DNA from 2 places in the Sporosarcina sp. OR05 genome. Region 1 is predicted to be linked to the other one. Evidence: riboswitches for the same ligand, from Rfam matches in the RefSeq annotation. Region 1 holds a riboswitch; the other holds the start of a gene.
What was found. A riboswitch is a leader RNA that binds a small molecule or an ion and turns the genes downstream of it on or off. The one in region 1 is predicted to bind thiamine pyrophosphate.
Positions count from the first base shown of each region.

Region 2: linked by a shared signal. The riboswitch ahead of NRI27_RS15510 (YkoF family thiamine/hydroxymethylpyrimidine-binding protein) and the one ahead of tenA (thiaminase II) in region 1 are both predicted to bind thiamine pyrophosphate.

Region 1 is NZ_JANKJL010000005.1:73,885-79,593, forward strand. It holds gene NRI27_RS09955 (nuclear transport factor 2 family protein) at 95-463, shown strand; gene NRI27_RS09960 (DMT family transporter) at 531-1,415, opposite strand; TPP riboswitch at 1,637-1,744, shown strand; gene tenA (thiaminase II) at 1,843-2,526, shown strand; gene NRI27_RS09970 (YuzC family spore coat inner layer protein) at 2,812-3,129, shown strand; gene NRI27_RS09975 (EAL domain-containing protein) at 3,423-4,457, opposite strand; gene NRI27_RS09980 (hypothetical protein) at 4,787-5,041, shown strand; gene NRI27_RS09985 (YibE/F family protein) at 5,118-5,709, opposite strand, start outside.
Region 2 is NZ_JANKJL010000014.1:6,597-12,305, forward strand. It holds gene NRI27_RS15485 (MFS transporter) at 1-10, shown strand, start outside; gene NRI27_RS15490 (ATP-binding protein) at 140-718, shown strand; gene NRI27_RS15495 (hypothetical protein) at 862-1,353, shown strand; gene NRI27_RS15500 (YecA family protein) at 1,545-2,543, shown strand; gene NRI27_RS15505 (hypothetical protein) at 2,589-2,789, shown strand; TPP riboswitch at 2,966-3,071, shown strand; gene NRI27_RS15510 (YkoF family thiamine/hydroxymethylpyrimidine-binding protein) at 3,152-3,733, shown strand; gene NRI27_RS15515 (ECF transporter S component) at 3,736-4,317, shown strand; gene NRI27_RS15520 (ABC transporter ATP-binding protein) at 4,304-5,677, shown strand; gene NRI27_RS15525 (energy-coupling factor transporter transmembrane component T family protein) at 5,658-5,709, shown strand, end outside.

The sequences.
Region 1 (5,709 bases):
ATTTAACAGTAAAGGGAGGAGTTTCGCAGTTGTTGTTGAATGTTTATACATGTGTGGTACACAAATCATGACGTGTATAGAGAGGATGTATATTATGTCACAAAAAGAGCTAGCAGTGACCTTTCTCCAACAAATTGTTAGCGGAAAGATTAAAGAAGCATTTGACGATGCAATTCACACCGAGTTTATTCATCATAATGCCTATTTTGAGGCCGGCGCGCAGTCATTAATGAAAGCAATGATGGACAATGCTGAGTTAAGTCCAAACAAACAATGGACGGTTGTCCAAGTAATTGAAGAAGAAGATCGAGTCGTGATTCATTCACATATACAACAGAATACCGATGATCTTGGTGTAGCTGTAGTACATATTTTCCGATTTCAAGAAGGAAAGATTATCGAAACGTGGGATGTCGGCCAATCCGTTGTAAGTAATTCACCGAATGAACAGGGCATGTTTTAATTGTAATTAGAAAAGGAATCAAGCGATAACAGTTGCTCGATTCCTTTTGCTTTTGTTTACACCTCATTTAATCTTTAGGCGTCACTAGTTTTTCTCTCGCAGCGTCACCTTCTTTACCTCTTAGAAACATATAGAAAGACGCACCGAAAATGATGATATATCCGATGATGCTATAGACATCCGGTAGTTGTCCGAGAAAAGCAAAACCAAATAAAGCGGTGAAAACGACAGTAAAATAGTTGAATACGGAAATTTCTTTTGCTGGGGCAAATTTGTAAGCTAATGTAATGCCAAATTGGCCGATTGTAGCGGCTAGTCCAGCGAGTAATAGATATGCAGTCTGCTGCCAGGTCATGGGCTCATAATGATAAATTACGAAAGGCAACAAGATGATTGTCGTGAAACCTGAGAAGTAAAATACGACCGTGTAAAACTGCTCTCGATTGCCTAGTGCTCGTAATACGGTGTACGCTCCTCCGGCGAATATAGCGGAAAGAATGCCCGCTGCATAGGGCACGATATCAAGCGAGAATGAGGGCTTAATAATAAACAACGTACCGAGAAAGGCGACAAGTATGCTATACACTTGAAATGGTTTCACGCGTTCTTGTAAGAAGATAGCGGCAAAAACGATCGTGAAAAATGGGCTCATTTTGTTCAACATATCTGCATCCGCTAACACAAGATGATCGATTGCATAAAAGAGTAAGATAATCCCAATTGCACCTAAAACTGAACGTAATAATAGCAATGGTTGGTTCTCACGTTTCCCTATTAGTCTTTCTTTAAAATGTAGGACGAAGAATAGCGATATGAACATTGATACGCCATTTCTGAAAATGGTTTTTTGTAAAGTTGGTACATCACCTGACAGCTTGACGAACAATGTCATAAGAGAAAAGCCGAATGCGGATGCCAATAATAGTAGAATACCTTTGTTTTGGTTTGTCATAAGAAGCCTCCGGTATTTGAATACATACGAATTGTATGTTACCACAATCCATTCTTCAAGAGCAGGTACATGCTTCATTTGCTTCGAGTTGACGATTTCATCACACCAACGTGAATGTAAAGGGAAGAGGAACTCAGTGATTGTTGAAAAAAAAGTCAGACCATTCCCCTGACTTGTCAAACTCTTTATCTATGTTATAGTGAAGTTGAAAACTAAAAAGAGTTAACCACTGGGGGAGTCTTTGTGAAAGACTGAGACGTGTATGAATATGCGGACCCTTAGAACCTGATCTGGCTCATACCAGCGTAGGGAAGTGGACCGCACGTCTTCCATGGTTATTCTACGCCGATTTGCGAGCCGCTTTTTCAACGTATGTGTTGAGGGAGCGGTTTTTTGGTTTTCTACAAAAACTAGAGGAGTGGGTAAGATGACGTTGTGTAAAGAGTTACGAGTAGAGTGTGACGCAATTTTTGAAGCCAATTTCAATCATCCGTTTATTGAGGAGCTTGCTACAGGCACATTATCGGAAGATATTTTCAAAGAGTACATCCTTCAAGATTCCTATTATTTACAGCATTACGCAAAGGTACATGCATTAGCAGCCGCACAAGCAACAGATATGCACACCGTAAGACGGTTTGCACAGCATGCAGAAGGGACATGTGGAGCTGAAATCGATCTACATGAAAGTTATTTCAGCTTATTGCGCGTGACAGAACAGGATTTAGCACAATTCAAACCAGCACCAACTGCTTATGCCTATACTTCCCACCTCTATAGAGCTGCAATGGAAGGGGATTTAGCTGCAACATTAGCCGCATTATTACCATGCTATTGGGTCTATTATGAGATTGGCGAACGGTTAAAAGAGGCAACTCCGAATCATCCGATTTACGACAAATGGATTGCGATGTATAGCTCTGAGTGGTTTGAACAATCCACGAACGAACAGATTGAACGACTAAACGAACTCACAAAAGATTTAACTCAAAAACGTCGTGCGGAAATTAAAGCACATTTCATAAAAAGCTGTCACTATGAATTACAGTTTTGGGAGATGGCCTATACAAAGCAAAATTGGGATTTAGAGAAAGTGGAATTGCAAGTGTAGACAGTCGATTTTGCCAATCCTTTTCGGACGATTGTTCACTAGCTGGAAAACTTTTAGTCCTTGTACACTTACTTAGATAGGTAATGAAAGGGAGAGACGATACGACTGGATCTTCTCCCTTTCATTCTCTACGAATCAGCACAATGGAATTTGCGCTACATATACTGTAAGAACCGCGAAAAGGAGGAAAGGAAGCTGTATTATTGGTATCATCCTTATTTCGTTCATATCGCTTATCCCCAACTGCAACAAGTTGCCCATTCGACCTTAGAGGCAAACAACTTGATGGGAATCCCGAACGATTCAAATCCTTATCCGCCTGTCGATCCTACACGATTGCACCAGTCGGCAACGTATTCCATGGAGTTAACAAAGCACGCAAACCAACTTGTTACTAAAATTTCTCAGTCAACCACATTTGCAAAGGAACTCATGACGGCTGCACAAAAATCTGATCAGCGTAAAGTTGACGAAATGATTGCGTCAGTTGGAATTCCTTCGAAAGTGACTACAAAGTACACGCCGAGTGGAATCCGATTCGTACTCCATAAAGAAGTCGATGGCGCTGTTTGTTGCGAAGTATCAATGATTCTTAATTGGTAGGCATATGAAAAAGAATAAGGAGGCTGGGACAAAACTCTAAATAGACCGTTCCTCTGCGCTCCAAAAGGCACGCTTTCCGCGGGGCGCGCTTGAGCCTCCTCGTCCGCTGCGCTTCCTGCGGGGTCTCAACATTCGCGCTACAATCCCGCAGGAGTCGGCCTTTTTCCGCTCCGATTCACTCAAGAATTCGAAAAGAAACATTGGGAAAATATAAAAAAACTGCATGACGGTGAATTAGCCATAATGCAGCTTTTTTATGATATGTCCCAGCCTCGCTTTTTTGTTGCTTCAATTTACTGTATTGCATGAACCTGTTTGATAGGTGTTGCATCAGGTTTTCCGAATAAGTACCCTTGAAAAAGATCATAGCCCATTTCTTGCAAATAGCGTAAATCGCTAGCTTGCTCAATTCCTTCAGCAAGTGCAAGTGCGCCAACCTTATGTGCTAACCGCATCACATTTCTAGCGACTTTTTGCTTCTCGGCATCTACACTTACGCCATCAGCAAACTCTCTTGCAAGTTTGACGAAATCGGGTTGCATGCGAGCTAACAACTCCAAATCATTGAAACCAGTTCCTACATCATCTAGTGCATATTTTACTCCGTGCGTACGATAATAATCCAAGATGGACAGCAAGTGTGCCATATCATCGACTTTATCTGTCTCCACAACTTCAAATACGACATGCTCAGGACGAATGCCTGCTCGTTGAATTGCTGCAAACGTCGTCGCCAAACAATGTTCAGGCACATAAATGGAAGTTGGTATGAAATTGATGAAAATTAGTCTGTCTGCAACAGGTGCTGCATTTTTGATGGACTCCAATCTACATAGTCGATCAAGTGCAAACAAGCGATTGCGTTTTCTCGCGGCTTCAAAAAGGTGGAACGGAGCAATCAATTGACCTTGGTCATCAATCCCTCTACTCAACAGCTCATTTCCAACAATATGAACTTCATGATCGAGCATCTTGACGATCGGTTGGTAATGTGTACGAATTGATTTTTTCTGAATGATTGCATCAATCCAACTGGCCTCACGTTCAGATTGAAATGACTTGATTGGTTTTAATTTGTTTAAGTCTCGCATCGGATCTTCTTTGTCTGCTTTTACTGCATAAATTGCCTCGGCATCCATGTGAGTTTGAACATAATCCATTAAGTCAAATAAAACAGGTTCAAGCGCCCAAAACATCCGTTCATTCAGCTTTTGCCACGTAGTTTTCGGATAGTCAGTAAAATACTTTACTAACAAATCCATGCGTTGTTCATTTGAAAAATAGATGGTATAGCCAATGGTCTTGGGATTGCAAAGTTCACATGTCATTCGAGATCTCCTTTTTAGTTACCGACTTGCCACTGTGTCGTTTGTTACGAAACGTGGCTTTTTTTGTTTCAAGCTCATCAAAGTACTCAAATTGTGAATAGCTAAATGTGCTTGTATGACGTTGCTAATATGTACAAGCCATGTGTTTCAGTATACGTGTATGCCAGTTAAGATTCTATTAATAAGACAAGATTTGTAGCAGATGGAGAAAGATTTGTGTGAAGGCGTGTAGATGCAAGTTATGTAATTCGCTAATCGTTAATGAGCCATGCGTGAATTTTGAAAAGTAGGGTATTCTAACAACAAAACAAGAATGGAAGGATGGTACGATGAAGAAAATCAGTTCTGTATTTTTATCACTTTTACTACTCGTAGGTTTGGCAGCGTGTAATGTTAAAGACAATCGAAACCAAATGGGCGGCGTTGATAAATCCCCGGAAATATTGAAAGAGCCAGGTCAACAAGATGAAGATAAAGTAGAAGATACAACAGATGAAGATGCAACCGAAAAACAGGACGATGATGCAACCGACAGTGAAGCAGACGAAAACGCTGAAGATGATGGTGAAAGCGATTCAAAATAAAATGGGCACATGTAACCGCCCCGCAATAAAAAAGGAATCCAGTCCCGCATAATGAGGATTGGATTCCTTTTATGTGTCAATTCACGTCTTCTTTCAGCAAATAGTTTGCGCTTATCCATGAAGTAATCGGGATGACGACAGCGATGCCCGTCCCAGCGCAAAAGATAAGCATCATCTCTGAACTAAAGATTTTGGAGTTTACAATTTCACCAACGGAATACGATAAATCCTTGAACCAGATTAGTAACGCTAAGTACCCACCAAAAAATGCGAAAAATAACGTATTCGTGTCTGTGCTTAAAAGATCTCTTCCAATATCGATACCTGAGTGATAGAGCTCAGTTTTTTTGATCAAAGGATATTGTTTGCGCATCTCTTGCATCGAAGCTGCAATCGAAATTGCGACATCCATGATCGCGCCGATTGTGCTCATGATGATGACAGACACACCGATTTTCATAAAGTCGATACCAATGTAAAGTGAGTAGCCACTAATCGCTTCTGTTTCTTCCTCCCCAAAACCTTGTATCATTAATGTGTTAGATACAAATACGATGAATACAAGCAGCAAACTAATCGTAATCATCGTTGAGATGAAAGCGATGACCGTTGTCCGGTTCACTTCATTAATGAAAAACAAACTGATACAGCCTATTAATGCACTCGCA
Region 2 (5,709 bases), on a different contig from region 1:
GTACAACTAACGAATTGCCATCCGATGACGTCTTGTAAATCGGATGGCTTTTTTGATAGGTAAGTCTTTTCATGTGGTACTCTGTAAGTGAACATTCATGTGCTTACATGCGTTTTTGCTCAAAAAAGGGGGACTTGTTTTGAAAAGACTCGTCATATTGACTGTGGGAAAAACACATAGTGGAAAAACGACTTTTGCGCAAATGCTTGAGAAGGCTCTTGATCATTCGATTGTCATTGACCAAGATAACCATGCTGCATTCATCAATACGTATTACAGAACACTTCAACCGACAACGGGACCGAATACATTGAAGCATGCCATTTCTCAGCTCATGGTAGAGTATGCGAAAGAACATAGTGATTGTCATTTAATTATTTGTAATGCCAACCGTAATCGAAAGGGCCGTGAAGACTTATTGGAAAATGTGTTTCCACGTAGTGCGTTTTTGCAAATCATTGTCCATTTTGACTTGCCGGATGCAGTGCTTGAATCACGTGTCGCGAGGAGCACACGTAATAAAAATATCTTCAGAAGTGCTTCGACTTTTGAAGAAGTGCTCAAAAGACAACAAACGGATTCAAGTCTTAAAGACATAAGCGATCCAGATGAACGGGAAGCGGATCACTTGTTTGTCATTCGGGATTGTGCCCAAGTCGATGAGGTTATTGAACAAATCGTCCGGTTAGCTATATGTTCTAATCAACCAAATGGATAACTGTCCAACTTGACAATGGAAGAGGAGTATATAATTTCTTTGCATATACCTGTTTGTCCCTTCTCGTGTTGAGAGAACAATATGCCCACGTGAAGCATAGACTATTTAGGCAAAGTTGTAGTCAATGGAGGGAGGATATCACAATGAATTTCATGTCATTTAGTGGGACAGTAACAATGATCAATGATTTTTTTATCATGCAAAATGATCCTAATGTAGGGTGCTATAAGTTATTCACGGTGGAAAATGGAAATGGGGCGATTGTAAATTTTGTCGTGGAACCGTCTACGTACTTCGTGGATCATGTAACTGTAAAAGTAGGGGATGCTGTAACGGGTTTTTATGATGCCGATGTACCTGTACCCCTCATTTATCCACCGCAATATCGAGCGGTCGTGATGGCAAAGAACCGCTCAAATGAGTTTGTGAAAGTGGACTTCTTCAATCGTCAATTAGTGAGCAGTGACGGTAGTTTGCAGTTGAACATTTCGCCACAAACGAAAGTGCTTTTGGAAAACGATCAAACATTTACAGGTAGCCCAGTCAATCGATACTTAATCGTCACGTATTCAGCGACGACAAGAAGCATTCCTGCACAGACGGCCCCTCGTCAAGTAATTGTCATGTGTGAATGAATAGTTAACGAACTGTGTAGGCAAAAGCAATTTGGGCTTTGTCTACATTTTCATTATTAAATCGGAAAACTATGAAGATGTAATCATATGATTTTTATATGGAAATTTGAGAAAACAACGATAGTTTATCCTGCAATCATCTAATGATATTATAGAAAAGGAAAACAAATTTATTAAGGAAGTGTGTTTGTATGGTAGGCCGTAATGATAAGTGCCCATGTGGTAGTGGAAAGAAATATAAAAAGTGTTGCGAATCGAAGGAAGCGGTTTCGGTTGCGGAAGTTACTTCAGAAGAACTTGAGCGGGTTTTACAATCGTTTTATGATGAGTATCCGGAGCGTAAAGATATCCGAGAGTATTTGAATTTGGCGAACGAATGGAAACAAAATTTCCAACAAAACTTTTCTGAAGAGATGATTGAAGCAATTGTACTGGATGAATTCTTCTTCCATCACCGTGAAGATATATGGCAAGGCTATTTAGAGAAGCAAAAGAAGAAACTTATTCGCCCAGCCGTCCTAAAGGTTATCGACCAATGGACAAGTCCACAAGCTATTATTGGTGAGGTATTGGGAGTTGATGAAGAGTACTTGACGGTAAAAATAACTTTAACAGATGAAGTGATTCAATTGAGAAGAGAGGTTGACAAACCGGTACCTGTCGGTGTGCATTTGTATTGCTTTATTTTACCGGACGGTACAGAGAATGAAAATCATTTCTTAGCGGTATCGAGCCTCATCTTTTTCCCAACAGATCACCAACAAGTGTTTACGGAATTCATCAAGCTATTTGAAAAGACAGATGGCCAAACGACTGAGCAATTTATGAAAGAACAAGGGATGTCATTTTGGAAGATGCTTGCAAATGATAACTACGATGGCAGTGAATTCACCAACTTCGAAGCAGGTGTTTTGCAGTCCATCATGGCATTTCTTGATAAGCACGGACAGGAATCAGACAAGCTGTTAGAGATTGTTGAAGACTTCCTCGTGGAACAACAACCAAATGCACGGAAAGAAGTGGCAATCGCTGCAGGTGCGATTCGTTTTGGACAAGAAAAAGGTCTTTTTGATTCGATTCAGATGACCGTAAAAGAGATCGCTGAATCGTTTGAAGTATCCCCTTCATCCATGAATAAGTATTATAAAGATTTACTAGCGTATGAGGAACAGAAAATCGGAGTTGAATAACGAGGGGATGTAAAGTGAATCTAGCAAGCAGAGGGGTTATGATTGGTGAGTAAGAATAACAAAAAGAAGTATTCGGATGACCAGTTGTTTGGGCAAGACGAGTATTTCTATTTTATCGCAGGCTACACAGAGTCCGGTTTTGCATATGGGAAGACTTGGGAAGAGGCAATTGCAGATGGTCTCGTAGATGAAAATAGAAAGCCGATAAAAGAAGAAATTGTTGTGGATGAATTGTATCCATTTTGAATGAGAAATGTATATCTAGCTATGACAACGGTAAGGAAACTGTTTGATAAATATTTTATCTCCCACCAAAGTACGAGTTTGCAAGAATACATTTACAAATTCGCAAACTTCCACTATACTGGGCTCAACATAAAAAAGTGATGAATGACAATCCATTCCATCCAACTACATACCGTTTTCTACACTAGGGGTGCCCACTATGGCTGTGATGCGAGCAACTGCTCCGATCCCTTATTACCCGATCAAGATAATACTTGCGTGGGGAAGTGTAGTGACTTTCCGCGTTTTTTTACGATTGGACAAGTGGCTACATCTTCCGGGATGTAGTTTTTTTATGTAAAAAAATCGAGGAGGTTTTACAAATGAAGTGTGGCGTCAGTCCAATTATCGGATTCCGTTTCTCGTTGCATCCGATGGCGGCAAATTTTGTAGAAGTCATTAAGGGAGCGCTTGAACAAACAGATACTTCGAATGTTTGGATGCATACCGATGATGTTTCAACAGTTATTAGAGGAAAACAGGTGCATGTATTCAATGTTGCAAAGGCGATTTGCTTACATGCGGCGAAAACAGGTGAACACATTGCGATGTCTGGTACTTTTTCCGCAGGCTGTCCAGGAGATACAGCGGGTGATGTTTATTTGGATAAAGGGGATGAAGTGGCGAATATAGATACTACAAAACAATACGTGTCATCCCAATTCGCGCTGTATCCGATGAATAATCCGGATTACATGAATGTCATTTATCGTGAGGTGGATCGTGCGAAGGAGCGTGGTGTGTTCAATGAATCTATGCACTATGCAAGCGGAATCCACGGAGATATTCATGATGTGTTTGCTTTTTATGAGGAATCCTTTACGCATGCGCGTTCAGACCAGCATAAGCATTTAGTGATGACGGTGTCGATGAGTATAAATAGCCCTTCACATGGAGGTCGATGAGTATGTTGAAATCTTGGAAGTTAAAAGAAGTCGTTCTCATGTCTCTATTTTCTGTTGTGTTTGGCATTGTCTATTTACTGTTTTTACATGTCGGAAATATATGGGCTGGTTTTATTGGCCCAATTGCATATGAGTGGATTTTTGGTATTTGGTTCATTGTATCGATTATTTGTATGTACATTATTCGAAAACCCGGGGCTGCGGTCGTGTCAGAAACAATTGCTGCTGCGATAGAAGTATTGCTAGGGAATGCGGTTGGACCGAGATTGATTTTGGCAGGTTTGATTCAAGGATTAGGGGCAGAAGCGGCTTTTGCAGCAACAGGTTATAAGCGATTTAACGTGTGGGTGCTCATGTTGGCAGGAATTGGTGCAGCTGTTTTCAGTTTTGTCTATGGGTATTTACTTGGAGGATTTGCTGTTTTCAGTACGGGCTATGTTGTGTTGATGTTGGCTATCCGGATTGTGAGTGGTGCAATGATTGCAGGTGTTGGCGGTAAAATGGTCGTTGATGGTTTATTGGCAACAGGATCCCTTAGAGGATATGCGATAACGAGATCCGTTAAAGGTGATGCCCGTGCCTGAAGTGATCGAGTTTGAAGATGTCTGTTTTCGATATCCTGATGAAGATAAATGGATCTTAGATAAGGTTTCATTATCTATAAAGCTTGGTGAAAAGGTAGTCATCACTGGACCGAGTGGAAGTGGGAAGACGACATTACTGTACGTATGCAATCGGTTGTATCCTGATAACTGTGATGGCATTATGACGGGTTCGGTGAAGTTGTTTGGTAGGGAAAGTAGTTCATATGCCCAAGGAGAAGTGAATCATCGTGTAGCAACTGTTTTTCAAGATCCAGATGCACAGTTTTGTATGTTGACGGTAGAGGAAGAGCTTGCCTTCACATTGGAGAATCTCGATGTTGACCGTAGTGTGATGGCTGAGAAGATAGACGATGTGTTAACGATGACAGGTTTAATTGAGTTTCGGCATGCTGTCATTCAGCAGTTGTCTGGGGGAGAAAAGCAGCGGATTGCTACAGCTTGTGCGTTGATTATGGAGCCGGATGTATTATTACTGGACGAGCCGATTTCTCATTTGGATCCGTATACGGCTAGAAAGTTTATTGCTTGGTTGGATGAATTGCAAAACCAAAAAGGATTTACAGTTGTGGCAATTGAGCACCGGCTGGACTTATGGGGGACGTTTTTTGACCGGACGATTGAATTACAAAGAATGGATCAAGTACCTCGACTGGAAAAGCGAAAAAGTAGTAGGCAAGTGGAACAATCTTTGCTCGTACAAGATGTGTCTACCCCATATTTGAAGAAGACTTCATTTCATCTACAAAAAGGGGAAGTGGCAGTGCTTGCAGGGCCGAACGGAAGTGGTAAATCCACATTGCTTAAAGCGCTTTGTCAACTTATCCCTGCAAAAGGATCGGTTGTACCTGAACAATTAGGGTATGTTCCGCAGTCTCCGGAATTTCTATTTGTTACGAAAAGTGTAGAGGATGAGGTGGCATTCGGCGGGGGAGCTGATGTGCAGGATATGTTGGAACGGTTGTATTTGAAGCGTGTAGCTGAAGCCCATCCGTTTGCCGTTAGCCATGGGCAGAAACGAAGAGTTGCGATTGCGGCTATGCTGTGTGACGGACGGGAAGTGATCTTGATGGATGAACCGACATCCGGGCAAGATGCCGCTGCCTTATTCGAACTACTTCAGTTGATTGATGAACGGGCTCGTAACGGTGCGACGTTTGTAATTGTAACGCATGATATGGAGTTTGCTTATGCGATTGCAGACTCCGTGCTGCTTATGGATCAAGGGGAATTGACAGGGAAATTTGAAGCGGACAGAGTTTGGGCGAATGAAGGATTGTTACTAGCGCATCATCTGCTGCAGCCGAAAGGGTGTGTAGACAATGAAGTCAGCTATGCATGAAATGAATCCTTCGGTGAAATTTATCCTCGTGA